DNA from 2 places in the Streptomyces sp. IBSBF 3136 genome. Region 2 is predicted to be linked to the other one. Evidence: riboswitches for the same ligand, from Rfam matches in the RefSeq annotation. Region 2 holds a riboswitch; the other holds the start of a gene.
What was found. Region 2 has a riboswitch for S-adenosylmethionine ahead of V7E45_RS28015 (aminotransferase class V-fold PLP-dependent enzyme). Riboswitches for the same ligand answer to the same signal wherever they lie in the genome.
Positions count from the first base shown of each region.

Region 1: another riboswitch for S-adenosylmethionine. It lies ahead of thrC (threonine synthase); the one in region 2 lies ahead of V7E45_RS28015 (aminotransferase class V-fold PLP-dependent enzyme).

Region 1 is NZ_JAJSZC010000135.1:6,084-20,645, reverse strand. Features, by position in the region: gene V7E45_RS25780 (hypothetical protein) at 1-255, shown strand, start outside; gene groL (chaperonin GroEL) at 356-1,978, opposite strand; gene V7E45_RS25770 (cold-shock protein) at 2,252-2,455, opposite strand; gene V7E45_RS25765 (MoaD/ThiS family protein) at 2,885-3,160, opposite strand; gene thrC (threonine synthase) at 3,157-4,440, opposite strand; SAM riboswitch class I at 4,458-4,619, opposite strand; gene V7E45_RS25755 (glucosyl-3-phosphoglycerate synthase) at 4,749-5,720, shown strand; gene V7E45_RS25750 (alpha,alpha-trehalose-phosphate synthase (UDP-forming)) at 5,817-7,244, shown strand; gene otsB (trehalose-phosphatase) at 7,246-8,079, opposite strand; gene V7E45_RS25740 (DUF3263 domain-containing protein) at 8,130-8,354, opposite strand; gene V7E45_RS25735 (extracellular solute-binding protein) at 8,390-9,682, opposite strand; gene V7E45_RS25730 (ROK family protein) at 9,765-10,745, shown strand; gene nagA (N-acetylglucosamine-6-phosphate deacetylase) at 10,745-11,926, shown strand; gene V7E45_RS25720 (1-phosphofructokinase family hexose kinase) at 12,046-12,975, shown strand; gene V7E45_RS25715 (carbohydrate-binding protein) at 13,088-14,044, opposite strand; gene cdgB (diguanylate cyclase CdgB) at 14,163-14,562, opposite strand, start outside.
Region 2 is NZ_JAJSZC010000159.1:3,291-17,852, reverse strand. Features, by position in the region: partial or broken gene V7E45_RS28060 (cytochrome c oxidase subunit I) at 1-58, shown strand, start outside; gene V7E45_RS28055 (cytochrome c oxidase subunit 4) at 55-453, shown strand; gene V7E45_RS28050 (L,D-transpeptidase) at 586-1,848, shown strand; gene V7E45_RS28045 (hypothetical protein) at 1,927-2,328, opposite strand; gene ctaE (aa3-type cytochrome oxidase subunit III) at 2,475-3,095, shown strand; gene qcrC (cytochrome bc1 complex diheme cytochrome c subunit) at 3,158-3,970, shown strand; gene qcrA (cytochrome bc1 complex Rieske iron-sulfur subunit) at 3,967-5,025, shown strand; gene qcrB (cytochrome bc1 complex cytochrome b subunit) at 5,022-6,653, shown strand; gene trpD (anthranilate phosphoribosyltransferase) at 6,774-7,841, shown strand; SAM riboswitch class IV at 7,928-8,044, shown strand; gene V7E45_RS28015 (aminotransferase class V-fold PLP-dependent enzyme) at 8,186-9,547, shown strand; gene V7E45_RS28010 (Lrp/AsnC family transcriptional regulator) at 9,614-9,895, opposite strand; gene V7E45_RS28005 (rhomboid family intramembrane serine protease) at 9,892-10,686, opposite strand; gene V7E45_RS28000 (hypothetical protein) at 10,840-11,079, shown strand; gene V7E45_RS27995 (NYN domain-containing protein) at 11,117-12,460, shown strand; gene V7E45_RS27990 (C40 family peptidase) at 12,672-13,706, shown strand; gene V7E45_RS27985 (C40 family peptidase) at 13,940-14,562, shown strand, end outside.

The DNA.
Region 1 (14,562 bases), on a different contig from region 2:
GTCCACCGCCGGCTCATCGACAAGCTCCCACCGGAGCCGGTCCCCCTCCCGGCGCCCCGGCGGATCCTGGAGTGCGCGGAATGCGGAGTGCCGGGGCGGCCGGAGGCGCTGCCGGGCGGGGTGTGCGGAGGCTGCCGGGGCGAACGCGCTCCCACACCCTCCCGTACGCCTCTGACCGCTCCCACGGTCCACGCCCGCGCGGGCGCGATCCGGGATGCGATGTCCCTGCGGCGACGCGAACGGGCACCGGGGTGAGGGGCCACCGGCCGTGAAAACGCCCGAGGGCGGTACCCCCAGCCAGCAGCTGGACGTACCGCCCTCGGTCCGTAGGACAGGCGATCAACCGTCAGGTCGATCAGAAGTCCATGTCACCGCCCGGCATGCCGCCCGGAGCGGCCGCGCCGGCCTTCTCCGGCTTGTCGGCGATGACGGCCTCGGTGGTCAGGAACAGCGCGGCGATGGAGGCGGCGTTCTGCAGCGCGGAACGGGTCACCTTCGCCGGGTCGATGATGCCCTCGGCGACGAGGTCGACGTACTCGCCGGTCGCGGCGTTCAGGCCGTGGCCCGGGGTCAGGTTGCGCACCTTCTCCACCACGACACCGCCCTCGAGGCCGGCGTTGACGGCGATCTGCTTCAGCGGGGCCTCGAGCGCGAGCTTCACGGCCTGGGCGCCGGTCGCCTCGTCACCCTCGAGCTCCAGCTTCTCGAAGACCTGGGAGGCCTGCAGCAGGGCCACGCCACCACCGGCGACGATGCCCTCCTCGACGGCGGCCTTCGCGTTGCGGACGGCGTCCTCGATGCGGTGCTTGCGCTCCTTGAGCTCCACCTCGGTGGCGGCGCCGGCCTTGATGACCGCGACACCGCCGGCGAGCTTCGCCAGGCGCTCCTGCAGCTTCTCGCGGTCGTAGTCCGAGTCGCTGTTCTCGATCTCGGCGCGGATCTGGTTCACCCGACCGTTGACCTGGTCCGAGGAGCCGGCACCGTCGACGATGGTGGTCTCGTCCTTGGTGATGACGACCTTGCGGGCGCGGCCCAGGAGGTCCAGGGTCGCGTTCTCCAGCTTGAGGCCGACCTCCTCGGAGATGACCTCGCCGCCCGTGAGGATGGCGATGTCGCCGAGCATGGCCTTGCGGCGGTCGCCGAAGCCCGGGGCCTTGACGGCGACGGACTTGAAGGTGCCGCGGATCTTGTTGACGACCAGGGTCGACAGGGCCTCGCCCTCGACGTCCTCGGCGATGATCAGCAGCGGCTTGCCCGACTGCATGACCTTCTCCAGGAGCGGGAGCAGGTCCTTGACGGAGCTGATCTTGGAGTTCGCGATGAGGATGTACGGGTCCTCGAGCGACGCCTCCATGCGCTCCATGTCGGTGGCGAAGTAGGCGGAGATGTAGCCCTTGTCGAAGCGCATGCCCTCGGTGAGCTCGAGCTCCAGACCGAAGGTGTTGCTCTCCTCGACGGTGATGACGCCTTCCTTGCCGACCTTGTCCATGGCCTCGGCGATGAGCTCGCCGATCTGGGTGTCGGCGGCGGAGATGGACGCGGTGGAGGCGATCTGCTCCTTCGTCTCCACGTCCTTCGCCTGCTCCAGCAGGGCGGCGGAGACGGCCTCGACGGCCTTCTCGATACCGCGCTTCAGGGCCATCGGGTTGGCACCGGCGGCGACGTTGCGCAGGCCCTCCTTGACCAGGGCCTGGGCGAGCACGGTCGCGGTGGTCGTACCGTCACCGGCGACGTCGTCCGTCTTCTTGGCGACTTCCTTGACCAGCTCGGCGCCGATCTTCTCGTACGGGTCCTCGAGCTCGATCTCCTTGGCGATGGAGACACCGTCGTTGGTGATCGTGGGGGCGCCCCACTTCTTCTCGAGGACGACGTTGCGGCCCTTGGGGCCGAGCGTCACCTTGACGGCGTCCGCGAGCTGGTTCATGCCGCGCTCGAGGCCGCGCCGCGCCTCCTCGTCGAACGCGATGATCTTGGCCATGTGAAGTGGTCCCTCCAGGACTGGGGGTGATTCCTTCGGACCGCGCCCGCGCCCGCGACGGACGGCTCGCCGGCCCCGTGGTTCCTTGCACCACTTGGCCTGCGGGCCTCACCGACCCGGTCCTTCGTTGTCACTCTCACCTTCAGAGTGCTAACGCCAATGATTAGCACTCGGGCATGGCGAGTGCAAGCGCCTCGGGGGGATCAGCCCGGGGCGAACAGGACGAAGGGCCCACACCCCGGACGAGGTGTGGGCCCTTCGCGTGAAGAACGTTCAGGCGGTGACGCGAACCATGTCGGCCTGCGGGCCCTTCTGGCCCTGCGAGATCTCGAACTCGACCCGCTGGCCCTCTTCCAGGGTGCGGTAGCCGTCCATCTGAATCGCGCTGTAGTGGACGAAGACGTCCGCACCACCGTCGACCGCGATGAAGCCGTAGCCCTTCTCCGCGTTGAACCACTTGACGGTGCCCTGAGCCATGCCTAACTCCCCTATTACTGGCCCTTGCACAGATCCACACTTCGCGGACCCGGGTCAGACCTCACCCCCCATTGATCGGGGGCGTGCGCCGGAACGCGTCGACCGCGGCTGAATGTATCTGTCCAACTGCCGTCTGCAACAGGTCAATCGGACGAGAATTCTGGACGCGCCCGATCCGGAATCTGGCGAGAATTCAGGCGAATTCAGGGCAATTCGGGCCCCACAAATGGCTCAAAAGCCGCAAAGAACCCACGCACTTTGGCCATTTCTCGTCGGGCGTACGGCATGATTCCGGGGCTCTCGACCCGCGGGCCCGGAACGCGTTCCCCAACTCTACCGCGCTCAATCACTCAGAATGGCCCCCTCCGTTTCTCTCGCGGAGGAGGCCATTCCATGAACGATCGGTAACCGCGATTACCGAAGGTAATGTCAGCCGCCGGCGACCGCCGGAATGATGGAGACACCGGCGCCGTCGGGGGTGGCGGTCTGCAGCCCCTGCTCGAAGCGGACGTCGTCGTCGTTGACGTAGACGTTCACGAAGCGGCGCAGCTTGCCCTGGTCGTCCAGCACCCGGGCGGCGATGCCGGTGTGGTTCTTCTCCAGGCTCTCGATGACCTCGGCGAGGGTCGCGCCCTCGGCGGCGACCTCGGCCCGGCCACCCGTGTAGGTGCGCAGGATGGTGGGGATGCGAACGGTCACGCTCATGCGAGGCCAGCCTCTCGGAAGGAGTCCAGGGTCGGGCGGATGGTGGCGGTCAGGCCGGTGCCGGCCACCGCGTCGAGGGTCTTGAGGCCGTCGCCGGTGTTGAGCACGACGGTGGTCTTCGCCGGGTCCAGGACCCCCTCCTTGAGCAGCTTGCGGGCGACCCCGACGGTCACGCCGCCCGCCGTCTCCGCGAAGATGCCCTCGGTGCGGGCCAGCAGCTTGATGGCGTCCACGACCTCCTCGTCCGTCACGTCCTCCACCGCACCGCCGGTGCGGCGCGCGATGTCCAGGACGTACGGCCCGTCGGCCGGGTTGCCGATGGCCAGGGACTTGGCGATGGTGTTCGGCTTCTGCGGCCGCACGACGTCGTGACCCGCCTTGTAGGCGGTCGACACCGGCGAGCAGCCCTCGGCCTGGGCACCGAAGATCTTGTACGGCCGGTCCTCCACCAGACCCAGCTTGATCAGCTCCTGCAGCCCCTTGTCGATCTTCGTGAGCTGGGAGCCGGAGGCGATCGGGACGACGATCTGGTCCGGGAGCCGCCAGCCGAGCTGCTCGCAGATCTCGTACGCGAGGGTCTTGGAGCCCTCCGCGTAGTACGGGCGCAGGTTGACGTTCACGAAACCCCAGCCCTCGCCGGCCGGGTCGCCGATCAGCTCGGAGCAGAAACGGTTCACGTCGTCGTAGTTGCCCTCGATGCCGACGAGCTCGCCGCCGTACACCGCGGCCATGACGACCTTGCCCTGCTCCAGGTCGTGCGGGATGAACACGCAGGAGCGGAAGCCGGCCCGCGCGGCGGCGGCGCCGACGGCGCCGGCCAGGTTGCCGGTGGAGGAGCAGGAGAGGGTGCTGAAGCCGAAGGCGCGCGCGGCCTCCAGCGCCTGGGCGACGACCCGGTCCTTGAAGGAGTGGGTCGGGTTGCCGGAGTCGTCCTTCACGTACAGACCGCCGGTGACGCCCAGCTCGCGCGCCAGGTTGTCGGCCTTGACGAGCTTGGTCCAGCCCGGGTTGATGTTGGGCTTGTCGGCCACGTCGGCGGGGACGGGCAGCAGGGGCGCGTAGCGCCAGATGTTCGCGGGGCCGGACTCGATGCGCCGGCGCAGTTCCTCGGTGTCGTACGCGGAGAAGTCGTAGGCGATCTCCAGCGGACCGAAACACTCCTCGCAGGCGAACACCGGCCCGAGGGGTACCCGGTGGCCGCACTCGCGACAGCTCAGGGCGGCGGCGGGACCGAGATCGACGGCGGGATTGCTGGTGCTTGCAACTGTCTGCGCAGCCATGGAGGCGAGGCCCTTTCTCCTCATCTTCCTCACGACGCACTTCGCCGTGAGACGGATTTGGCACCTTCCCTAGCCGGGAGCCTCGCGGAGACGGTCAGATCAGGTCTGGTCTACGAGTACCGACTGGAGGGTTGCCGGGGCTTCATCGGGCCGTTTCCCTCTGCCCCTCTGGATGAGCTGTATGTGGTTGTCGGCGCCGGTGATCCCCGACATGCGATGGTCATCGGCGTTGTTCAAGACTGTAACCGAAGGCCAGGACAGTTGAGATAGTCGTCCGAACCGCGAGACAACAGTGAGGAGCCACCGACGTGCTGGAAGAAGTCGAGCGTTGGCTGAGCACGCGCTCCTGGTCCGTGACCGACCGCTCGCCGCACAGGATCCTGGCCGCCAAGCAGCGCACGGGCCAGACGGTCTCCGTCGTGCTGCCCGCACTGGACGAGGAGGAGACGGTCGGCGACATCGTCGCGGTGATCCGCCGCGACCTCGTGGAGCGCCTCCCGCTGGTCGACGAGATCGTCGTCGTCGACTCCGGGTCCACCGACCGCACCTCCGAGGTGGCCGCCGCCGCGGGCGCGCGGGTCGTCCACCGCGACGACATACTGCCGCGCATCCCCGCCGTCCCCGGCAAGGGCGAGGTGCTGTGGCGTTCCCTGCTGGTGACCGGCGGCGACATCGTCTGCTTCGTCGACGCCGACCTGCGGGAGTTCTCCTCCGACTTCGTGTCCGGGATCGTCGGCCCGCTGCTCACCGACCCGGACGTCGACCTGGTCAAGGCCATGTACGACCGTCCGCTGCTCACCGGTCCCGAGGGGCCCGGCGGCGGCCGGACGGCGGGGCAGGGCGGCCGGGTCACCGAGCTGATGGCCCGCCCGCTGCTGAACATGCACTGGCCGCAGCTGGCCGGCTTCGTGCAGCCGCTGGGCGGCGAGTACGCGGCCCGCCGCTCGCTGCTGGAGCGGTTGCCGTTCCCGGTCGGGTACGGCGTGGAGCTGGGCATGCTGGTGGACGCGCTGCACCTGGTGGGCCTGGACGCACTGGCCCAGGTCGACGTGGGCGTGCGCAAGCACCGCCACCAGGACGGTCAGGCGCTGGGCAGGATGGCCGCCGCGATCTACCGCACGGCGCAGCTGCGGCTGGCCCGCGGGCACCTGGTCCGCCCGTCCCTGACCCAGTTCGAGCGGGGCGCGGACGGGTTCGAGCCGCGCACCTACTCGGTGGACACCGAGGAGCGGCCGCCGATGGCGGAGATCGCGGAGTACACGCACCGCCGGGTGGCGTGAACGCGTGGTGGCCGGACGGCTGTATCCGGACCCCGCCGCAACCGACGGGGCGGTACGTACGTTTGAGCGTTTCCGGGCCGGGCTAGGTTGAGGCTTATGGCTTCCAGGCACGGTGCTGAGGTGCTGGTCGCGTCCAATCGCGGACCGGTTTCGTACGAGGTGCGCCCCGACGGCGCGGGCGGCTCACTGCACGCCAAACGGGGCGGTGGCGGCCTGGTCTCGGGCCTGTCGGCCATCGGCTCCGAGGCCAGTGCGGTGTGGGTGTGCGCCGCGCTGGGCGACGGCGACCGGGAGGCGGTGCGGCGGGCGGACGGCGGACTGCTGCCGGTGGAGGACACCGGCGGGCAACGGGTGCGGATGCTCGACATCGACGCCGCCGTGTTCGCCGACGCCTACAACGGCATCGCCAACTCGGTGCTGTGGTTCGTACACCACATGCTGTACCAGACCCCGCTGGAGCCGGTCTTCGACGCCGGTTTCCGACGGCAGTGGGCGTCGTACCGGGCGTACAACGAGGCGTTCGCGCGGGCGCTGGCCGAGGAGGCGGCACCGGGCGCCGCGGTGCTGATCCAGGACTACCACCTGGCCCTCGCCCCCCGGATGCTCCGCGAGCTCCGCCCCGACCTGCGCATCGGACATTTCTCGCACACCCCGTGGGCCCCGCCGGACTACTTCCGGCTGCTGCCCGACGACATCGCGACCGAGCTGCTGGAGGGCATCCTCGGCGCGGACCGGGCGGCGTTCCTGACCCGGCGATGGGCGGACGCGTTCACCGACTGCTGCCGGACGGTCCTCGAGTCCGGCGTCCCGGCCGGGACCCGGATCGGGGTGCACGGTCTCGGGGCGGACGCGGACTTCCTGCGCGAGCGGGCGCACCGCGCGGACGTGGGCGAACGGATGGCCGCGTTGCGCGCGGAGATCGGCGAGGGGCGCCGGACGATCGTCCGGGTGGACCGCACCGAGCTGTCCAAGAACATCGTGCGCGGCCTGCTGGCGTACCGGGAGCTGCTGGAGGACCACCCCGAGTGGCGCGAACGGGTGGTGCACGTGGCGTTCGCCTACCCGTCCCGGCAGGACCTCGCCGTCTACCGGGCCTACACCGCCGAGGTTCAGCGGGTCGCGGAGGAGATCAACGCGACGTTCGGCACGCCCGGCTGGACCCCGGTGGTGCTGCACGTGAAGGACGACTTCGCGCGCTCCCTGGCCGCGTACCGGCTGGCCGACGTCGCCCTGGTCAACCCCATCCGGGACGGCATGAACCTGGTCGCCAAGGAGGTGCCGGTCGTCTCCGACGAGGGCTGTGCCCTGGTGCTGTCCCGCGAGGCCGGGGCGTACGAGGAGCTGGGCGAGAGCGCGATCGTGGTGAACCCGTACGACATCGGGGGGACGGCGCGCGCCCTGCACGAGGCGCTGACCCTGCCGGCGGGCGAGCGGGCGGAGCGCTCCAAGCGGCTCGCGGCCGCGGCCACCGCGCTGCCGCCCACCCGCTGGTTCCTGGATCAGCTGGCGGCCCTGGACGGCTGAGTCAGCCGAGCCGGGCCGCCAGCCCGCGCAGCAGTCCCACGACGCCTTCGGGCCCGTCCACGACGAGGTCCGCCCGCTCGGCCAGTTCGGTGACCTCCGCGCTGCCGCTGCACACCAGCACGCCGGGTACGCCGTCGGAGCGGAGTTTCTCGACCGCCGCGAAGGCGGGGAGGTCGCCGAGGTCGTCACCGGCGTAGAGGACGGCTCCCGCGCCGGTGGCGCGGACGTGGTCGAGCAGGGCCACGCCCTTGTCCATGCCGGGCGGGCGCAGTTCCAGGACCAGCCGGCCGGGCTCCACGATCAGGCCGTGCCGGGTGGCGAGGTCGGTGAGGGGGACGCGCAGGGCCTCGAAGGCGGCCTGGGGGTCGTCGGCACGGCGGGTGTGCACGGCGACCGCGCGCCCCTTCTCCTCGATCCAGATGCCCTGCCCGGCGCCGACCCGCTCCAGCAGGCCCGGCAGCTCGGCGCGGACGGCGGCCACGCCGGGGTGCGCCGGCGGGGCGGTCAGCTCGCCGGTCGAGGCCTGCCAGCGCTCGGCGCCGTAGTGGCCGAGGACGACGAGGTGTTCAAGGCCGGGCACGTCCGCGAAGCCGCCGTGCCGCACCGCGACGGCGGCCGGTCTGCCGGTCACCACGGCGACGGAGGCGACCCGCGGGGCGAGCGCGGCGAGCGCGGGCACGGCGTCCGGGTGGGCGCGGGCCTGTTCGGGGTCGGCCACGATGGGGGCGAGCGTGCCGTCGAAGTCGAGGCCGATCACCGCGGTGTGCGCTCTGGAGAGCAGCGCGGCGAGCCCGTCCCGTCCGGCCTGGGTCGCCGGGGTCGGCAGAAGGTCCATACAGCGACACTATCCAGCGGGGGCCGAGGTCACGCCTGGTCCGGGGAAGGTCAGCGCTCGGACCGTCGTGCCTCGCGCACCCGGCGCAGCCGGTTCACGGTCACGGGGTCGAGCGCCAGCGCGCGCTCGTCGTCCAGCAGCGCGTTGAGGAGCTGGTAGTAGCGCACCGGCGCCAGGCCCAGTTCCTCGCGTATCGCCCGTTCCTTGGCGCCGGGGCCGGTGAAGCCCCGGCGCTCCAGCGCGAGGATGGCCTTCTCGCGGCTGCCCAGTTCCATGGGGGCCACCGTAGCGCCGGGCACCGACAGCCGGCTCAGCTCGCGTCGCTGCTGTCGGCCGCCGTCGCCGCCGACTGCAGGCGGGTCAGGACCCCGGCGGGGCTGCCGCCGGGCGCGACCGCCTGGCCGATGTCCTTCTTGACGGCCGCGCTGACGGCGGCCCAGGAGGTCTTGCCGACGGGGTACAGCTGGGAGGTGGGGAGCTGGTCGAGGAAGGGGCGCAGGCTCTTGTCCGCGGCCACGTCGGACTGGGACATCGCGGTGGACGCCGAGTCGGTGACCGGGAGCAGTCCGTAGGCGCGGGAGAAGTCGAGGACGTTCTTCCGCTCGTAGACGTAGTCGAGGAAGTCGCCGATCTCTGCGGCGTGCCCGTTCTGCTTGAAGCCCATCATCCAGTCGGCGACACCCATCGACGCCTTGGCCGTGCCGTCGCGGCCCGGCATCGGGACCATGCCGAAGCGCACGCCCTTCCTGGCGGCCTGCTGGATCAGCGCGGGATGCCCGTTGAGCATGCCGACGCGGCCGTCGGCGAAGGCGTTGAAGGCGTCCGCGCGGTTGAGCCTGCCGGGCGCGACCGGGCCGGTCAGGCCCTTGTCGACCAGCTCGTCCTTGAGCCAGGTGAAGGTCTGGACGTTCTGCGCGGAGTCGATGGTGTAGGTGCCGATGTCGTCGGTGTAACCGTTGCCGCCGTTGTCGGTGTAGCCGCCGCTCAGCAGCCACTGCATGGTCTCGGCCTGGGCCTCCTCCGGGCCAAGCGGCAGCGCGTAGGGGTACGTCACGCCCTTGTCCCGCAGCGCCTTGGCGTCGGACGCCAGCTCGGCCCAGGTGGTGGGCGGGGTGATGCCCGCCCGCGCGAAGAGGGTCTTGTTGTAGAAGAGCACCCGGGTGGAGGCCGCGAAGGGGATGCCGTACTGCACGTGCTTCCACTGGCCCGCGTCGGCGAGCTGGGAGAGGAAGTCGGCCTGGGTGCGTATGGAGAGCAGGTCGGAGACCTGGTACAGCTTGCCCGCGGCCGCGTAGTCGGCGTAGGCGCCGATCTGGGCCAGGTCGGGGGCGTGCCCGGCGTCGACCATGGCCTTGACCTTGCGGTCGACGTCGTTCCAGGAGTAGACGCTGACCTCGACCTTGACGCCGGGGTGCCGGGACTCGTAGGCGGCGGCCAGCTTGTCCCAGTACTTCTTCGAGCTGTTGGCCGCCGAGTCGCCGTAGTCGGCGGCGACGAGTCTGAGCGTCACGTCGGAGGAGCCCGTGCTCCCGCAGCCGCCGAGGACCGCCGTCATGCCCAGTGCGGACACCACCGCGATCGTTCCTGCCGTACGCCGACGCACCGTCAAAGCCCCAACCCTGCTGTCTGACCGTTCAACATGTGGACACATAAGGTCTACACCACGTGAGTGGACTAGACCTCTCATGGGTCCGCGGGCCACACTGTCTCCCGTGAGACATGTCATCGCCCTGGACGTGGGCGGTACCGGGATGAAGGCGGCCCTCGTCGGCGACGACGGCGCGCTGCTGCACCGCGCCCGCCGGGCCACCGGCCGCGAGCGCGGCCCCGGCGCCGTGGTCGAGACGATCCTCGCCTTCGCCGCCGAGCTGCACGCGTACGGCCGGGAGCGCTACGGCGAGCCGGCCGCCGCGGCCGGCATCGCGGTGCCCGGCATCGTCGACGAGGAGCACGGCACCGCCGTCTACGCGGCCAACCTCGGCTGGCGGGACGTCCCCCTGCGCGCCCGGCTCACCGACCGGCTCGGCATCCCCGTCGCGCTCGGCCACGACGTACGCACCGGTGGACTCGCCGAGGGCCGCATCGGCGCCGGCAAGGGCGCCGACCGCTTCCTGTTCGTCGCCCTCGGCACCGGGATCGCCGGCGCCATCGGCGTGGACGGCCGGGTGGAGTCGGGCGCGCACGGGTTCGCCGGCGAGATCGGGCACGTCGTCGTACGGCCCGGCGGCACCGCCTGCCCCTGCGGGCAGCACGGCTGCCTGGAGCGCTACGCCTCCGCGTCCGCCGTCAGCGAGGCGTGGGCCGCGTCCTGCGGGGACCCGGACGCGGACGCCGCCGACTGCGCGAAGGCCGTCATGTCCGGTGACCCGAACGCCGTCCGGATCTGGCGGGGCGCGGTGGACGCGCTCGCCGACGGCCTGGTCACCGCGCTCACCCTGCTGGACCCGCGCACGCTGATCATCGGTGGCGGCCTGGCCGAGGCGGGGGAAGTGTTGTTCCAACCGCTGCGGGACGCCGTCCGGCAGCGGGTCACCTTCCAGAAACTGCCGTCCATCGTCCCCGCCGCCCTCGGTGACACCGCCGGCTGCCTGGGCGCGGGACTGCTCGCCCGGGATCTCCTCGACTCCACCGACCCCACGACCGACCCCTCGGAGGTAACCGCCTGATGGCTCCCAGCTTGGTTCTCGCAGGTGCTCGGGTGGTGCTGCCCACCGGCGTGGTGGACGACGGGCGCGTGGTCGTGGAGGGCACGAAGATCACGCAGGCCACGGCGGCGGACACCGGCGGCACGACGGCCGCGGGTGCGGCCCCCGAGGACGCCGAGGTCCTCGACGTCGGCGGCCACTGGCTGGTCCCGGGCTTCGTCGACATCCACAACCACGGCGGCGGCGGCGCCTCCTTCTCCGGCACCGTGGACGACGTGCTGAAGGCCGTCCGCGCCCACCGGCTGCACGGCACCACCACCCTGGTCGCCTCCACGGTCACCGACGAGATGGACCTGCTGGTCACCCAGGCCGGGCTGCTGAGCGAGCTGGCCGAGCAGGGCGACATCGCCGGCATCCACTTCGAGGGACCGTTCATCTCCCCGTGCCGCAAGGGCGCGCACTCCGAGGAGCTGCTGCGCGACCCGGACCCCGCCGAGGTGCGCAAGCTGATCGACGCGGGCCGCGGCAAGGCCCGGATGGTCACCCTCGCCACCGAACTCCCGGGCGGTGTCGACTCCGTACGGCTGCTCGCCGAGCACGGCGTGATCGCCGCGATCGGGCACACCGACGCCACCTACGAGCAGACGGTCGCGGCGATCGACGCGGGCGCCACGGTCGCCACCCACCTCTTCAACGCCATGCCGACCCTCGGCCACCGCTCCCCCGGCCCGATCGCCGCGCTGCTGGAGGACGAGCGGGTCACGGTCGAGCTCATCAACGACGGCGTGCACCTGCACCCGGCGGCGCTGGAGCTGGCGTTCCATCACGCGGGCGCCTCCCGGGTCGCGTTCATCACCGACGCGATGGACGCGGCCGGCCGCGGCGACGGCCGCTACCTGCTCGGCCCGCTGGAGGTCGAGGTCAGCGACGGTGTGGCGCGGCTGGTCGAGGGCGGTTCGATCGCGGGCTCCACGCTCACCCTGGACCGGGCGTTCAAGCGGGCGGTGACCGTCGACGGGCTGCCGGTCCAGGACGTGGTCGCCGCCCTCTGCGCCAACCCCGCCCGTCTGCTCGGCCTGTCCGACCGTGTCGGCTCCCTGGAGCCGGGCAAGGACGCCGACCTGGTGCTGCTGGACGCGGACTTCGACCTCAAGGGCGTGATGCGGCAGGGAGAATGGGTGGTCGCGCCCCAACTGCCCTGATCCGTCCGGGCGTCCGAGGACGGCGGCCGACCCGCGCACTGGGCCGGCCGCCGTCTCTTTGGCATGATCAGGGCCCCGGCGACCGATGGCGACGCCACTTCGAGGGGAGGTCGGCCCGGGTGATCCTCACGGTCACACTGAACACCGCACTCGACATCACCTATCGCGTGCGGGCCCTGCGGCCGCACGCCTCGCACCGCGTCTCGGACGTCACCGAACGGCCGGGCGGCAAGGGCGTGAACGTGGCCCGGGTGCTGGCCGCGCTCGGCCACGAGGTGACGGTCGCCGGCTTCGCGGGCGGCGCAACCGGACAGGTGCTGCGCGAACGGCTCGCGGGCGTGCCTGGGGTGACCGACGCGCTGGTGCCGTGCGCGGGGCCCACCCGCCGCACCATCGCCGTGGTGGACGAACTGACCGGCGACACGACCCAGCTGAACGAGCCCGGCCCGCAGATCGAGCCGGCCGAGTGGGTGGCCTTCCTCGAGCGCTACGACGCACTCCTGCCCACCGCCTCGGCGGTCGCCCTGTCCGGCAGCCTGCCGCCGGGCGTCCCGGTGGGCGCCTACGCGGGCCTGGTCCGCACCGCCCGTGCCGTCGGCGTCCCGGTGCTGCTGGACACCAGCGGGGAGCCGCTGCGGCGCGGGGTCGCCGCCCGCCCCGACATCATCAAGCCGAACGCCGAGGAACTGGCCGAGCTGACCGGTTCCCACGAGCCGTCACGCGCGACCCAGGACGCCCGGCGCCGGGGCGCCCACGCGGTCGTGGCCTCCCTCGGCCCGCAGGGCCTGCTCGCCGCGACCCCCGAGGGCCGCTGGCGCGCCACCCCGCCCGCCCGCGTCCACGGCAACCCGACCGGCGCCGGCGATTCGGCGGTCGCGGGACTGCTGTCGGGCCTCGTGGAGCGGCTCTCCTGGCCGGAGCGGCTGGCCCGCGCGGTCGCCCTGTCGGCGGCGACCGTACGGGCACCGGCCGCGGGCGAGTTCGACGCCGCCGCCTACGAGGACCTGAGCGCCCGGGTCGCGGTGACCGGAGTGGTCAGCGCGGCCTAGGGCCGGGGGGCCTGTCCTCCGGGCCCTGGGGCCTGTTGCGAAAGTGGTCCTCTGCCGTGCGACGCCCGGCACGGCCGCCCTCCGGGCGACGAGGCCACTTTCGCAGCAGGCCCTAGCCGTCCCGCTGGACCTGGCCCTTCTTGAGCCACATCTGGTCGAGCAGGACGTTGCACTTGTCCCCGGCCTGGCAGGAGACGGCGATGGTGTTGGAGCCCTTCTTCAGGGTCGGCCACACGTAGGAGGTGGTCCAGCCCTTGGCGAAGTCCCCGTCGGCCGCGTGCCGGTAGTTCTTCATCCCCAGCTTGGTGCCGAACTCCTTGCCGTTGACGGTGACCGTCATCGACTGGGGGTCGCCGCCGGTGGCGCTGTAGTTCACGAAGAGGGTGTACGGGCCGTCCTCGGGGATGTCGTCGACCGTCCAGGTCACCGAGGAGCCGACCGTGTTCAGACCGCCCACGTAGGTGCCGCCCGCGGCCTCCGCGCCCTGGAACTTCGAGTCCTTGACCGCGCCGCCGGTGAGCTGGAGCGCGTTGGCGTCCGTCTTCGGCAGCTCGCCCGGCGCCGCCGAGGTGCTGCTCGACGCGCTCGGCTCGCTGCTCTGCGACTGGGTCGGGGAGGCCCCCGCCTGGCTGCCCGACTTGTCGTCCGAGTTGTCGTTGAGCATCGCGACGCCGATACCGATGACGACCACGGCGACCACCGCGATCGCACCGGTCAGCAGGCCCTTGGTGTTGGGACCGCGCCGGCCGCCGCCACCGCCGGACGGACCCGGCTGCCGGCCCGTCGGAGCACCGCCGGGCAGCGTCTCGGGCGCCTGGTAGTGGGCGTTCGGCTGGCCGTAGGCGCCCTGCTGGGGGACGGTCTGCTGCTGGCCGTACGGGGCCGTCTGCGGCGCGCCGCCGTAGGTGCGCTCGCCGACCGCACGCACTCTGCTGACCGAGTTCGGGTAGCCGTAGCCACCGTAGCCACCGGACGGCGGCTGGGCTCCTCTGGCCTGTCCGTCGGCGTACAGGTAGCCGAACGGGTCCTCGTCCTCGGGCGTGCTCGCGCCGTTGTCGCCGGGCGTCATCCCTTGGTACTCCTCAACAGGTGCGGGCGGATGCGATACGCGTGTGGAATGGCGAGCCTACCCGCTCCGGCTGCCCCAAACGGGTGAGTCACCTCGCATCAGCTCACTGACCTGGGGATCAACCCGCACGCCGGTGCTGTTTGGGACGAGATCGTTTCTCTACGTACATCCGCTCGTCAGCGGACTTCAGCACTTCGTCCGCCGTCATGCCGCAGTGCGCCCAGCCGATACCGAAGCTGGCGCCCACCCGGACGGCCCGGCCCTCGGCGCGGATGGGCTGGATGATCTCGTTGCGCAGGCGCACGGCGAGGTCCTGGGCGTCGGCCTTGCCGAGTCCGTCGGCGAGGATCACGAACTCGTCGCCGCCGAGCCGGGCGACGGTGTCCCCGTCGCGCACACCCCCGCTGAGCCTGCGGGCGACCTCGATCAGGACGGCGTCGCCCGCGTTGTGCCCGAACCTGTCGTTGATCGACTTGAAGCCGTCCAGATCGCAGAAGAGGACCGCGAGCCCCTTGGTC
Region 2 (14,562 bases):
GCTGGAGCACGCCGGTCACGGCAGCGCCATCTCGGGCAGCAAGGAGGCCGACAAGTGAAGATCCAGGGCCGGATGTTCATCTGGCTGAGCTTCTTCCTCCTGGTCATGGCCGTCGTGTACGGCGTGTGGTCGAAGGAGCCGGCCGGTACCACGGCGCTCTTCCTGGCCTTCGGCCTGAGCATCATGGTCGGCTTCTACCTGGGCTTCACCGCCCGTCGGGTCGACGCCGGTGCCCAGGACGACAAGGAGGCCGACGTCGCGGACGACGCGGGCGAGCTGGGCTTCTTCAGCCCGCACAGCTGGCAGCCGCTCGCCCTCGGCGTCGGCGGCGCGATCGCCTTCCTCGGTGTCGCGGTCGGCTGGTGGCTGATCTACTTCGCCGCCCCGATCATCATGATCGGCCTGTTCGGCTGGGTGTTCGAGTACTACCACGGTGAGAACCGCACCCAGTAGCGACGCACCGAACGAAGCGGGAGCCCGGACCCTCCGTCAGGAGAGTCCGGGCTCCTGCCTTTGCCGCAGTGTCCGTCCCCCATAAGGGTTAGGTGCCGCGCCAGTAAGCTCTCCGTCTCATAACGTGATCGTATGAATCACTCTCCGCGGACCCGTTCCGTCGTCGGCTGCGCCTTGCTGGTGACCGTCCTCGGCGTGGGCGTCACCGCCTGCGGTTCGGACGGCAATCCCCTGTCGGCCAGGCCGTACGACGCAGCGGACCAGATCTCCTTCAACGGCCCCACCGAAGCGGGTGCACGGGTCGACCCGGACAAGCCCCTGGAGATCACCGCCAACGGCGACGACGGCCGGATCACCGACGTCACCGCCCAGGACTCCACAGGGCGTTTCGTGGCCGGCGAACTGGCCGCCGACGGCAGCCGCTGGCACAGCACCTCCCCGTTGGCCGCCAACGCCCACTACACGGTCTCGGTGAGCACGGAGGACGACGACGGCGCCCCCGGCCGCAAGGTCCTCAGCTTCGACACCAGCCGGCCGACCAGCAAGAAGCAGCTGGCCGTCACCTTCGGCCAGAAGCCGGGCGAGTACGGCGTCGGGCAGCCCATCACCGCCCTGCTCGACCAGGGCATCAAGGACAAGGCCCAGCGTGCCGTGGTGGAGCGCGCCCTGCGGGTGGACTCCGTGCCGGCCGTCCAGGGCTCCTGGTACTGGGTGAGCGACAAGGAACTGCACTACCGCCCCAAGGACTACTGGCCCGTGCACGCCACGATCCAGGTGCACAGCAACCTGGACGGGGTGCGCATCAGCGACCGGCTGTGGGGCGGCAAGGCCAAGTCCGTGAAGATCACCACAGGGGACCGGATCGAGGCCGTCACGGACGCCTCGACCCACCAGCTGACGTTCTACGAGAACGGCAAGGAGGTCGAGCAGGTCCCCGTCACGACCGGCAAGCCCGGCTTCGAGACCCGCAACGGGGTCAAGGTCGTACTGGAGAAGCAGTACTTCGTACGGATGCGCGGTACGACCGTCGGCATCGCCGAGGGCAGTTCCGACTCCTACGACCTTCCGGTGTACTACGCCACCCGGGTCACCTGGTCGGGCGAGTACGTGCACGCCGCCCCCTGGTCCGTCGGCTCCCAGGGCTACGCCAACGTCAGCCACGGCTGCACCGGTATGAGTACGTCCAACGCCGAGTGGTTCTTCGACCACATCCACGAGGGCGACATCGTCAGGGTCGTCAACTCCGAGGGCGACCCGATGGAGCCCTTCGGCAACGGCTTCGGCGACTGGAACCTCGACTGGAACAAGTGGCGCGCCGGCAGCGCGCTCGGCAACGGCACCCCGGACGGCCCCGCGCCCCAGGACGCCCTGCGCCTGCAGCCCACGGCGGTGTGAACGCCGCACGGCGCGCGAGGACGCGCGACGGGGCCCTGCCGGGCCTCCGCCGCGCGTCCTCGCGCGTCACGGCCTTTCCTAGGCGCTCAGCAGCCTCTTGCGGCGCAGCTGGGCGGCCAGCGCGGCGGCGAACTCCACCGGGTCGACCGGCAGGGTCACCGCCGCGTCGGCCCGGCTCCAGGTGGCCAGCCACGCGTCCTGGGGGCGGCCCATGAGCAGCAGCACCGGCGGGCAGTTGAACACCTCGTCCTTGATCTGCCGGCACACCCCCATGCCTCCCATCGGCACGGCCTCGCCGTCGAGCACGCAGACGTCGATGCCGCCCTTGGCGAGCTCGCGCAGTACGGCCTCGGGCGTCGCGCACTCGAGGAACTCGACCTGGGGGACATCGGGGGCGGGCCGGCGGCCGGAGGCCAGCCGCACCTGCTCCCTGGTGTTGGAGTCGTCGCTGTACACCAGCACCGTGGCGGTCGGCTGCATGCGTCCTCCGAGACGTCGGCGTCGTACGGGCAGGGCCGTTCGGGCCGGATGTTACTCCCCTGAACACCACGTCAACACCGGTTCGGCGGGCAGCAACACTCCGAACGGCACCCCCCGGAGTGAGGGCGGGATAAGCGACCGACATAATGTCGGTCGTGGCGACAGCAACGACAGTAGAAACCGGGCACGCGCACCCGTCGGTCAACCGGCCGAACCTCACCAGCGTCGGAACCATCATCTGGCTGAGTTCCGAGCTGATGTTCTTCGCGGCCCTCTTCGCGATGTACTTCACCCTCCGGTCGGTGACCGGACCGGCGTACTGGGCGGAGCAGGCGCACGCGCTCAATGTGCCCTTCTCCGCGACCAACACCACGATCCTGGTGCTCTCCTCGCTGACCTGTCAGCTCGGCGTCTTCGCCGCCGAGCGCGGGGACGTGAAGAAGCTCCGTGGCTGGTTCATCCTCACCTTCATCATGGGTGCCATCTTCATCGGCGGTCAGATCTACGAGTACACGGAGCTGGTGAAGAAGGACGGGATCTCCCTGTCCTCCGGCCCGTACGGCTCGGTGTTCTACCTGACCACCGGTTTCCACGGCCTGCACGTGACGGGCGGCCTCATCGCCTTCCTGCTGGTCCTCGGCCGCACCTACGCGGCGAAGAGGTTCACCCACGAGCAGGCGACGGCGGCCATCGTCGTGTCCTACTACTGGCACTTCGTCGATGTGGTCTGGATCGGCCTTTTCGCCACGATCTACCTGATCAAGTAGCCGGGACCGCTCCCGCACATCCAGAAGCATCGACGCAGAAGATCCTGACACCGGGGTAATCCGTGAAAAAGCTCTCCGCACGACGACGCCATCCGCTGGCGGCGGTCGTCGTCCTACTCCTCGCGCTGGCGGCCACTGGGGGGCTGTACGCCGCGTTCGCGCCCGCGAGCAAGGCCCAGGCCGATGAATCCTCCCAGTCCCTGACCATCAAGGAGGGCAAGAAGCTCTACGAGGTCGGTTGCGCCAGCTGCCACGGCACCGGTGGCCAGGGCTCGTCCGACGGCCCCAGCCTGGTCGGCGTGGGCGCCGCGGCGGTCGACTTCCAGGTCGGCACGGGCCGCATGCCCGCCGCCACCTCGCAGGGCCCGCAGGTCCCAAAGAAGAAGAACATCTACACCCAGGCCGAGATCGACAAGCTCGCGGCGTACATCGCCTCGCTGGGTGCCGGTCCCACGGTGCCGACGAAGGAGCAGTACGGCCCGGACGGCGCGGACATCGCCAAGGGCGGCGAGCTGTTCCGCACCAACTGCGCGCAGTGCCACAACTTCACCGGCAAGGGTGGTGCTCTCACCAAGGGCAAGTTCGCGCCGACGCTGGAAGGCGTCGACCCGAAGCACATCTACGAGGCCATGCAGACGGGCCCGCAGAACATGCCGTCCTTCCCCGACACCACGCTGACGGAGAAGAACAAGAAGGACATCATCGCGTACCTGCACGCGGTGGACAGCGACCAGACGACCAACCCCGGCGGCATGGAGCTGGGTGGCATCGGGCCGGTCAGTGAAGGTCTGTTCGCCTGGATCTTCGGTCTCGGCGCGCTGATCGTGGTCGCCGTCTGGGTCGCCGCTCGGACCGCAAAGGCCAAGAAGTCATGAGTAGCCAAGACATTCCAGAAGAGAACCTGCCCGCTGAGCAGGGCCACGCGCACGGCGCCGTGAGCGTCGCGGACGAGGAGAACCCGTTCGCGGACCCGGGGCTGCCGCCCCACGAGCCCCGGATCCAGGACATCGACGAGCGTGCCGCAAAGCGGTCCGAGCGCGTCGTCGCCCTGCTGTTCACGGTGTCGATGCTGGCCACGGTCGGCTTCATCGTCTCGTACGTGTCCATCCCGCACGACAAGTCGATCTTCGTCTTCCCGATCGGGCACGTCAGCGCGCTGAACTTCGCGCTCGGCCTGACCCTCGGTGTCGCGCTGTTCTGCATCGGCGCGGGCGCGGTCCACTGGGCCCGCACCCTGATGTCCGACGTGGAGGTCGCCGCCGAGCGTCACCCGATCGAGGCCCCGCCGGAGGTCCGCGCGCAGGTGCACGCCGACTTCCGCGAGGGCGCGAAGGAGTCGGCCCTCGGCCGCCGCAAGCTGATCCGCAACACGATGTTCGGCGCGCTCACCCTGGTGCCGCTCTCCGGCCTCATGCTGCTGCGCGACCTCGGTCCGCTGCCGGGCACCTCCCTGCGGCACACCCTGTGGGCCAAGGGCAAGCTGCTGGTCAACATGAACACGAACCAGCCGCTGCGTCCCGAGGACGTCGCCGTCGGTTCGCTGACCTTCGCCAAGCCCGAGGGACTGGAAGAGACCCAGGAGGACTTCCAGAACGAGATCGCCAAGGCCGCCCTGATGATCATCCGGATCCAGCCGGACAACATCAAGGACAAGCGCGAGCTGGCATGGTCGCACGAGGGCATCGTCGCGTTCTCGAAGATCTGCACCCACGTCGGCTGCCCGATCTCCCTGTACGAGCAGCAGACGCACCACGTGCTGTGCCCGTGCCACCAGTCCACCTTCGACCTCTCCGACGGTGCCCGAGTGATCTTCGGCCCCGCCGGTCACGCCCTGCCGCAGCTCCGCATCGGCGTGAACGACGAGGGTTACCTCCAGGCGCTCGGCGACTTCGAGGAGCCCGTCGGTCCTGCATTCTGGGAGCGCGGATGAGCACCAACGAGAACAACGAGCGACGCGGCAAGGCGCCGGCCGGCGAGCGGATCGCCGACTGGGCCGACGGCCGGCTGGGGATCTACTCCCTGGCGAAGTCGAACATGCGGAAGATCTTCCCCGACCACTGGTCGTTCATGCTGGGCGAAGTCTGCATGTACAGCTTCCTCATCATCATCCTGACCGGTGTCTATCTGACGCTGTTCTTCCACCCGTCGATGAACGAGGTGGAGTACCACGGCAGCTACGTCCCGCTCCAGGGACAGCTGATGTCCGAGGCGTTCAACTCGACCCTGCACATCTCCTTCGACGTGCGCGGTGGTCTGCTCATCCGGCAGATCCACCACTGGGCCGCGCTGATCTTCCTCGCCGGCATGTTCGTGCACATGATGCGCGTGTTCTTCACCGGCGCGTTCCGCAAGCCGCGTGAGATCAACTGGCTGTTCGGCTTCCTGCTGTTCGTCCTCGGCATGTTCACCGGCTTCACCGGTTACTCGCTGCCGGACGACCTGCTCTCCGGCACCGGTGTCCGCTTCACCGAGGGCGCCATCCTGTCGATGCCGATCGTCGGAACGTACATCTCGTTCTTCCTCTTCGGCGGTCAGTTCCCCGGTCACGACTTCGTCGCCCGGTTCTACTCGATCCACATCCTGCTGCTGCCGGGCATCATGCTCGGCCTGATGGTGGGCCACCTGATCCTGGTCTTCTACCACAAGCACACGCAGTTCGCGGGTCCCGGAAAGAGCGAGAAGAACGTCGTCGGCATGCCGCTGCTGCCGGTGTACATGGCCAAGGCGGGCGGCTTCTTCTTCCTGGTCTTCGGTGTGATCGCGGCGATCGCCGCGGTGACCCAGATCAACCCGATCTGGGCCATGGGCCCCTACCGGCCCGACCAGGTGTCCACCGGCGCCCAGCCCGACTGGTACATGGGCTTCGCCGAGGGTCTGGTCCGCTACATGCCGGGCTGGGAGATCAACTTCTGGGGTCACACGCTCGTCCTGGGCGTGTTCATCCCGCTGGTGCTCTTCGGTCTCGTCCTGGCGGTCATCGCGCTGTACCCGTTCCTGGAGTCCTGGGTCACCGGCGACAAGCGCGAGCACCACATCCTGGACCGTCCGCGCAACGCCCCGACCCGTACCGCGTTCGGTGCGGCCTGGGTGACCGTGTACATGGTCGGCCTGGTCGGTGGTGGCAACGACCTGTTCGCCACCCACTTCCACCTGTCGATCAACGACGTCACCTGGTTCGTCCGGATCTCCTTCTTCGCCGGACCGGTCCTCGCGTTCATCGCCACCAAGCGGATCTGCCTGGGTCTGCAGCGCCGCGACCGTGACAAGGTGCTGCACGGTCGCGAGACCGGCATCATCAAGCGGCTGCCGCACGGCGAGTTCATCGAGGTGCACGAGTCGCTCAGCCAGGAGGCGCTGCACACCCTCACGGCTCACCACCAGTACGAGCCGGCCCAGATCGGTGAGACGGTCGACGAGAACGGTGTCGAGCGCAAGGTGACGTCCGCCGAGAAGCTGCGCGCCAAGCTCAGCCACTCCTACTACGGAGGGGACAACCAGATCCCGAAGCCCACCGTCGAGGAGTACAAGGAGATCACGAGCGGCCACGGCCACCACTGATCCCGGCGTCGCCACGCCACGACGAAGGGCCCCGTCCGGCTTACGGACGGGGCCCTTCGCCCTGTCCGGGGCTGGATAGGGTGGCACCACACTCTTCTTTCACGACACCAGGAGCGTCAGATGAACGCTGTGACCCCCGCTGGAGGCGACACCGCGGCGGGCCGCTCCTGGCCCGTCCTGCTGAACGGCCTGCTGGACGGCCACGACCTCTGCGCCGACGACACCGCCTGGGCCATGGACCTGATCATGCGCGGGGAGGCGACGGACGCCCAGATCGCCGGGTTCATGGTGGCCCTGCGGGCCAAGGGCGAGACGGTGCAGGAGATCACCGGCCTCGTGCGGACCATGTACGAGCACGCCAACGTCATCGAGGTGCCCGGCCCGGCCGTCGACATCGTCGGGACCGGCGGTGACGGCGCCAAGACGGTGAACATCTCCACGATGTCGTCCATCGTCGTCGCCGGCACCGGAGCCCGGGTGGTCAAGCACGGCAACCGCGCCGCGTCCTCCGCCTCCGGCTCCTCCGACGTGCTGGAGAAGCTCGGGATCAATCTGCACCTCACCCCGAAGCGGGTCGCCGAGGTCGCCGACGAGGCCGGCATCACCATCTGCTTCGCGGTGAAGTTCCACCCGTCGCTGCGTCATGTCGCCGCGGCGCGCGGCCAGTTGGGCATCCGGACCACGTTCAACGTGCTCGGCCCGCTGACCAACCCGGCCAAGGTGCGCGCCCAGGCGGTCGGGGTCGCCGACCCGCGCATGGCGCCGATCGTGGCCGGGGTGCTCGCCGAGCGCGGCAACTCCTCCCTGGTGTTCCGGGGCGACGACGGCCTGGACGAGCTGACGACCACGTCCACCTCCCGGGTGTGGGTGGTCCGCGACGGCAAGGTCGCCGAGGAGCGCTTCGACCCCCGGGACGTCGGCATCGACCTCGTCCCCGTGGAAGCGCTGCGCGGCGCCGACGCGGCGTACAACGCCGAGGTCGCCCGGCGCCTGCTGGACGGCGAGCGGGGCCCCGTCCGGGACGCCGTGCTGCTGAACTCGGCGGCGGCCCTGGTCGCCCTCACGCCGGGCGACGCGCCTCTGGCGGACCAGCTGCGCGCCGGCATGGCGAAGGCCGCCGAGTCCCTCGACTCCGGCGCCGCCAAGCGGACGCTGGAGCGGTGGGTGGCCGCCAGCAACGCCTCCTAGGGCCTGTCCGGAGGCGACCGGTCGGCGTCCCGCGATCCGGACTCGGGTTGCGGGGCGCCGATCACTTCGCGTACGTTCCCGTACCAGGTCATGAGTGACAGTCATGAGGCCCCGGCCGACTGTCCGGCAACCCTCCGTCCGTGGCGGGGTGCCCCGGGTGAGGACCAGGTCGTGGGCAGCGAGGTCCGCGGCAAGCGCGGACCCCTCGAGAAACCAGGGGTCCTGGTCGTCGAGGAGCCTTCCGTGAGCAAGCGAATGCGATAGGGCCGCCGAGCCCCGCCTCCGCACACCCTTCTTCTTTCCTTCCGTACGCGCCGCGCCGTACGTCCTCACGGGAGCTCCCCATGTCTGTCCTCACCGCTGCCGCCGACCAGTCCGTTTGTGCCCCGCTGCCCGTTCTGGGACGGGATGTCACCGTCCCGCTCGTCACCGGTGGCGAGGTCACCTACGCCGCGCTCGACTACGCGGCCAGCGCCCCCGCCCTCCAGCGCGTCTGGGACGACGTGGCCGCCTACGCGCCGTACTACGGCAGCGTCCACCGCGGGGCCGGCTACCTCTCGCAGCTCTCCACCGACCTGTTCGAGAACGCCCGCCGCACGGTCGCCGAGTTCCTCGACTGCCGTCCGGCCGACCAGGTGGTCTTCACCCGGTCGACCACGGACTCGCTGAACCTGCTCGCCCGCGCCCTCCCGGCCGACTGCCAGGTCTTCGTCTTCGAGACCGAGCACCACGCCTCCCTGCTGCCCTGGCGGGACGCCCAGGTCACCTTCCTCGACGCCCCGCGCACCCCGCGGCAGGCCGTCAAGACCCTGGAGCGGGCGCTGGCCGACCGTGCGCCCCAGGGCCCGGCCCTGGTCTGCGTCACCGGCGCCTCCAACGTGACCGGCGAGCTGTGGCCGGTGCGCGAGCTGGCCGCCGCGGCCCACGCGCACGGAGCCCGGATCGTGCTGGACGCCGCCCAGCTCGCGCCGCACCACCCGGTGTCGGTACGGGAACTGGACGTGGACTGGGTCGCCTTCTCCGGCCACAAGCTGTACGCCCCGTTCGGCTCCGGCGTACTGGCGGGGCGCGCCGACTGGCTGGCCGCGGCCGCCCCCTACCTCGCGGGCGGCGGCGCCAGCCGCAAGGTCAGCCGGCGCGAGGACGGGGGAGTGGCCGTGGAGTGGCACGAGAGCGCCGCCCGGCACGAGGCCGGCTCGCCGAACGTCATCGGCGCCTACTCCATCGCCTCCGCCTGCAAGGCGCTCACCGAGGCCGGCTTCGACACCCTGGTCGCCCGCGAGCAGCACCTGATCGACACGGTCCGCGCGGGCCTGGCCGAGGTGCCGCAGGTCAGGATCCTCTCCCTCTTCGGCGACGACGCCCCGCGCGTCGGCGTGATCTCCTTCGTCGTCGAGGGCTGGAACAGCTCCCACTTCGCCGCCGCGCTCTCCGCCGAGTACGGCATCGGCGTCCGCGACGGCCTGTTCTGCGCCCACCCGCTGGTACGCACCCTGCTGGGCGCCGACCCGGGGACCCAGGGCGAGTGCGGCGCCCCCGAGGCCGCGCCGGGCGAGAAGTCCCTGAACGCCATCCGGGTCAGCTTCGGCGCGGGCACCCCGGACGAGCACGTCGAGCGTTTCGTGCGGGCGGTCCGCGAACTGGTCAGGGACGGCGCCAAGTGGCGGTACCGCACCGAGGACGGCCGCTGCGTCCCGGCCGTCTGACGGCTCCGGGCGAGCGGGGCAGGGGGGCGGCCGCGCCCGCCCCCCTGCCCCTGTCGGCGTGACGGGCTAGTTGTCCAGCCCGATCGCGAACGCGGCCTCCAGGTCGTGCTGTGAGTAGGTGCGGAACGCGACATGCGTGTCGGTGCCCTCGACGCCGGGGATCTTGCTGATCCGGCCGGGGATGACCTCGGCGAGGTCCTCGTGCTGCCCCACCCGGACCATGGCGATCAGGTCGTAGGTGCCCGTGACGGAGAAGACCTCGCTGACGCTGTCCAGCGAGGCGATCTGCTCCGCGATCTCGGGGATCCGGTCCACGCTGGTCTTGATCAGGACGATCGCGGTGATCACGACTGGTTCTCTCCCTCAGGTGCCGGAGCCGCTGCGGACTTCACTCTAGTCGCCCCTCCGTCCGCCACCACCGCCGCCGCGGAGCCCCTGCCCCGGCCCCGCTCCCGTCCGTAGCGCAGCCACGCGTAGCCGAAGCCGAGGCCGAAGCCGACCAGGTGGGCGAGATAGGCCACCCCGGGCCCCGAGCCGGAGCTGCCCGCCGCGAGCCACTGCAGCGCCGCCCAGAACGGCAGCACCACCCAGGCCGGGAAGCGCATCGGCAGGAAGAACAGGAAGGGGAGGAGACTGGTCACACGGGCGCGGGGGAAAAGGTAGAGGAACGCTCCGAGGACCGCCGAGATCGCCCCGGAGGCGCCCACCAGCGACTGCTCGGAGGCGGCGTTGGCGGCCGCGTAGCCCAGCAGGGCCAGATATCCGCAGCCGACGTAGAAGAGGGTGAACTCGACCCGGCCCATCCGTTCCTCGGTCATGATCCCGAAGACGAAGAGGAAGAGCATGTTGCCGAGCAGATGCACCCAGCTGCCGTGCACGAACAGTGCGGTGGCCGGGGTGAGCGCCTCCCGGACCGGGCGGTGGAACAGGTCGGCCGGCACCACGCCCCAGTGCCGGAAGTACGCCCGCTGCGCGGCGAGCAGGGCGTCCCCGGCGCCGTAGGCCACCGTCAGCCCCGAGGCCGGTCCGAGGACGAAGAGCAGGGAACACAGGACGATGAGGGTGTACGTGGTGGGTGCGGAGGCGCCCCGGACCGCCCTGAGTGTCCTGCCGGCCGCCGTGCCCCACGTGCTGATCATGACTACAGAGCATGACGTAACGGGACGCAGCCTGACAGACCGCCTCGCCGCCGTGGACGGACGGGCGGCGAGGACCCGGCAGGCCGTAGGGTTACGAGCCACACGCGTCGTGGAGCGGCGCGGACCGACCCGAGAAGGAAGCGAACAGGCACGATGACGGTTCCCCTGCCGACCGCCACGACGCGATGGCGCTGCACCCTCTGCGGCAATCTGACCCGCTTCGACGTCACCCGCTCGTCGAAGGTCGTCGAGTACGTCCACCTCGACCTCGCGGGCGAGCCGAACGTGGAGGAGCGCGAGGTGGTCAGTGAGACCATCGAGTCGGTCCGCTGCCGCTGGTGCAACGCGGTGGACCAGGTGGAACTCGTGGACAGGCCGGGCGCCGGCTCCTGAGCGGAGCGGGCCCCGTACAGGTATTGGGGTGTGACGGATGGTGGAGACCGCAGGCGGGGGGCCGGGCGACGGCACCGCTGAGGTGCTTGACCGTCCGCTGCCCGACGGTGTGCGCCGGCGGGTCGTGCAGATCGTCTCGGACGGCTTCGGCGGCCTGACGATGGCGGAACTGCCCGCCCAGCTCAGACAGTACGCCCGCTTCACCCCGACCCGGCGGGCGAAGTTCGCCGGGAACGCGATGGCGGCCGCGCTGGAGACCGAGGCGCTGTTCCGGCAGCGGATCGGGGAGAAGCTCAGAGAGGCGCAGCCGGAGCTCTCCGGCGCCCTCGACTCCGGCTCGCCGCCCCCGGCCGCGGATCCGCTCGACGTGGCGGCCGCGGCCTATGTTCTGCGCCCGGCGGGCTGGGTGAAGCTGGTCACCGCGGCCGGCGAGGAGGCCCAGCGCGCGGACGCCGAGCGGGCCGACGAGGAGAGCCGGGCCGAACTGGAGCGGATGCGCGCGGAACTGGACCGGTCCCGGGAGCAGACCCGGACCGAGACCGAACGGCTGCGCGCCGAACTGGAGTCGGCGAAGCGGGAGGCGGAGGCGCTGCACCGCAAGCTCCGGGCGGCCCTCAGTGACGTCAAGCGCGGCGAGGCGGCCCTGCGCAGGGTGCACGGCGAGATCGACGCCGTGCGCGCCGAGGGGGCCGCGCAGGTGTCGGTCGCGGAGAGCGAGAGCAGACGGCTCAAGGCACGCCTCGGCGAGGCCGAGGCGGCGCTGGAGGCCACCCGCCGGGCGGTCCGCGAGGGCCGCAGCGTCGAGGACATGCGGGTACGGCTGCTGCTGGACACCCTGCTGGACGCCGCCCAGGGCCTCAGGCGCGAACTCGCCCTGCCGCCGGTGTCGATGCGCCCGGCGGAGACCGTGGACGCGGTCGAGCCGGGGCGCATGACCCCGAAGGACATCGCGGCCCGGGCGCTCTCCGAGAACGACCCCGCCATCCTCGACCAGTTGCTCGCGCTGCCGCAGGCGCATCTGGTGGTCGACGGCTACAACGTCACCAAGACCGGCTATCCGCAGATGCCGCTGGAGAAGCAGCGGCTGCGCCTGCTCGGGCAGCTCTCCGCGCTCGCGGCGCAGACCGGGGCCGAGGTGACGTGTGTCTTCGACGGCGCCGAGCTGGCCGCGCCGGTGCTGCTCGCGCCGCCGCGCGGGGTGCGGGTGCTGTTCTCCAAGCCGGGGGTCACGGCCGACGAGCTGATCCGTCAGCTCGTGCGCGCGGAGCCGCCGGGCCGTCCGGTCATCGTCGCGTCGACCGATCGGGAGGTGGCCGACGGGGTCGCCCGGGCGGGTGCCCGTCCCGTCGCCTCTGCGGTACTTCTGAAGCGACTGTCCTGAACGTGCAACGCGCATATGCAATGCCCGAATTGACCGAACCGTCACGCAACGTAGTGTCAATCGGGCATCACCGCACGTGAGTTAAGTGCAAAGAATGCATTGCGTGACGGGTTTTTTGCCGCGAGGATTTGAAGTGATCACAGCGAGGTCACTAGGGTCTGGCCTCGAACCTCCGAACGGGTGATCACTCACAAGAAGGAGTTCGTCCTCAGTGGCGTCCCATCGTCGACCCAAGCAGCCGAGCCGCACGCGTGTCACCGTGCTGACCACCGCAGCCGCCGCTGCCGTCGCGCTCAGCGCGAACGCCGCCGACGCCGCGCCGGGCGAGAAGCTCGGCAAGGACGAGGTCAAGGCGAAGGTCGACAAGCTCTACGAGCAGGCGGAGCAGGCCACCGAGAAGTACAACGGGGCCAAGGAGAAGCAGCAGAAGCTGCAGAAGGAAATCTCCACGATCCAGGACAACGTCGCCCGCGGCCAGCAGGAGCTCAACAAGCTCCGCGACGGCCTGGGTTCCATGGCCACCGCCCAGTACCGCTCGGGCGGCATCGACCCCTCGGTGCAGCTGTTCCTGTCCTCCAACCCGGACGACTACCTCGACAAGGCCTCCACGCTCGACCAGTTGAGCAGCCAGCAGGTCGAGGCGCTGAAGAAGATCCAGGACAAACAGCGCGAACTCGCCCAGGAGCGCGCCGAGGCCACCGAGAAGCTCAAGGACCTGGCCGCCACCCGCACCGAGCTGGGCAACAAGAAGAAGGAAGTCCAGGGCAAGCTCGCCGAGGCGCAGAAGCTCCTGAACACCCTGACCGCCAAGGAGAAGGCGGCCCTCGACGCCGAGCAGGCCCGCGCCAACCGCTCCTCCACCGAGCGCGTGGACCTCAAGGACGCCCCGCCCGCCTCCGGACGCGCCTCGGCCGCCTTCGCGGCCGCCCAGAGCCAGATCGGCAAGCCGTACGTCTACGGCGCCACCGGCCCGTCCTCCTTCGACTGCTCGGGCCTGACCTCCTGGGCCTACGCCCAGGCCGGCGTCTCCATACCGCGCACCTCCGAGGCGCAGGCCAACGCCGGCACCCGGATCTACAACCAGTCCGACCTCAAGGTCGGCGACCTGGTCATCTTCTACGGCGACATGCACCACGTCGGCCTGTACGCGGGCAACGGCCAGGTGCTGCACGCGCCGCACACCGGTGCCGTGGTCCGCTACGAGGCGATGGGCAACATGCCGTTCCAGTTCGGCGTCCGCATCTGAGCCCCGCGACACCGGCCAGGAAGCGCCCGAACGGGCGAATCCGGTGAACCGGAACTGACTCCACGCCCCGCCGTTGACCTGCGTCACCGGCGGGGCGTCAGTGTGTGTTGACGCCGCGGTCTTTGGCCGGGGGCCGTCCGCACGGCTACTGTCTGGCGCGTTTCCCCGGCGCTGGGGCCTCCCCGTCCCCGGCGCCGGGGAACGGTCCTCCGTCCGCCAGCAGAAGGACTGCCATGGGGTCCCATCGCCGTCTTCCACCGTCCGGGTTCAACCGCGGCGCGGGCGCCGCCCTGTGCGCGCTGTCGGCCGCGGCCGCCGCACTCGGCGCCGTACCGGCCGACGCAGCGCCGCACGACGGCACCCGTGCCGAGGTGGACCGCCTCTACGAGGAGGCCGAGCGGGCGACCCAGGCCTACGACAAGGCGGACGAACGGGCCGACACCCTGCGCCGGGAGGTCAGGGACGCCCAGGACCACATCGCCCGCCAGCAGCAGCGCGTCAACTCCCTGCGCGAGCGGCTGGGTTCGCTGGCAGGCGCCCAGTACCGCTCGGGCGGCATCGATCCGACCGTCGCCCTGCTCTTCTCCGACGACCCCGGCGACTACCTCGACAAGGCGGCCACCCTCGACCGCATCGGTGCCCAGCAGGCCGGGCAGCTGCACGAGTTGCGGTCCGCGCTGCGCGAACTGGCCCAGGAGCGGGCCGAGGCGGAGGACAAGCTGTCCGCCCTGGAGCAGAGCCGCAAGGCGGTCGCCACGCACAAGCGGACCGTGGAGCGCAAGCTCGCCAGGGCCCGCCGGCTGCTGGAGTCCCTGCCCGCCGCCGACCGCGCCGCCTACGGCCGGGCCTCCCGCGC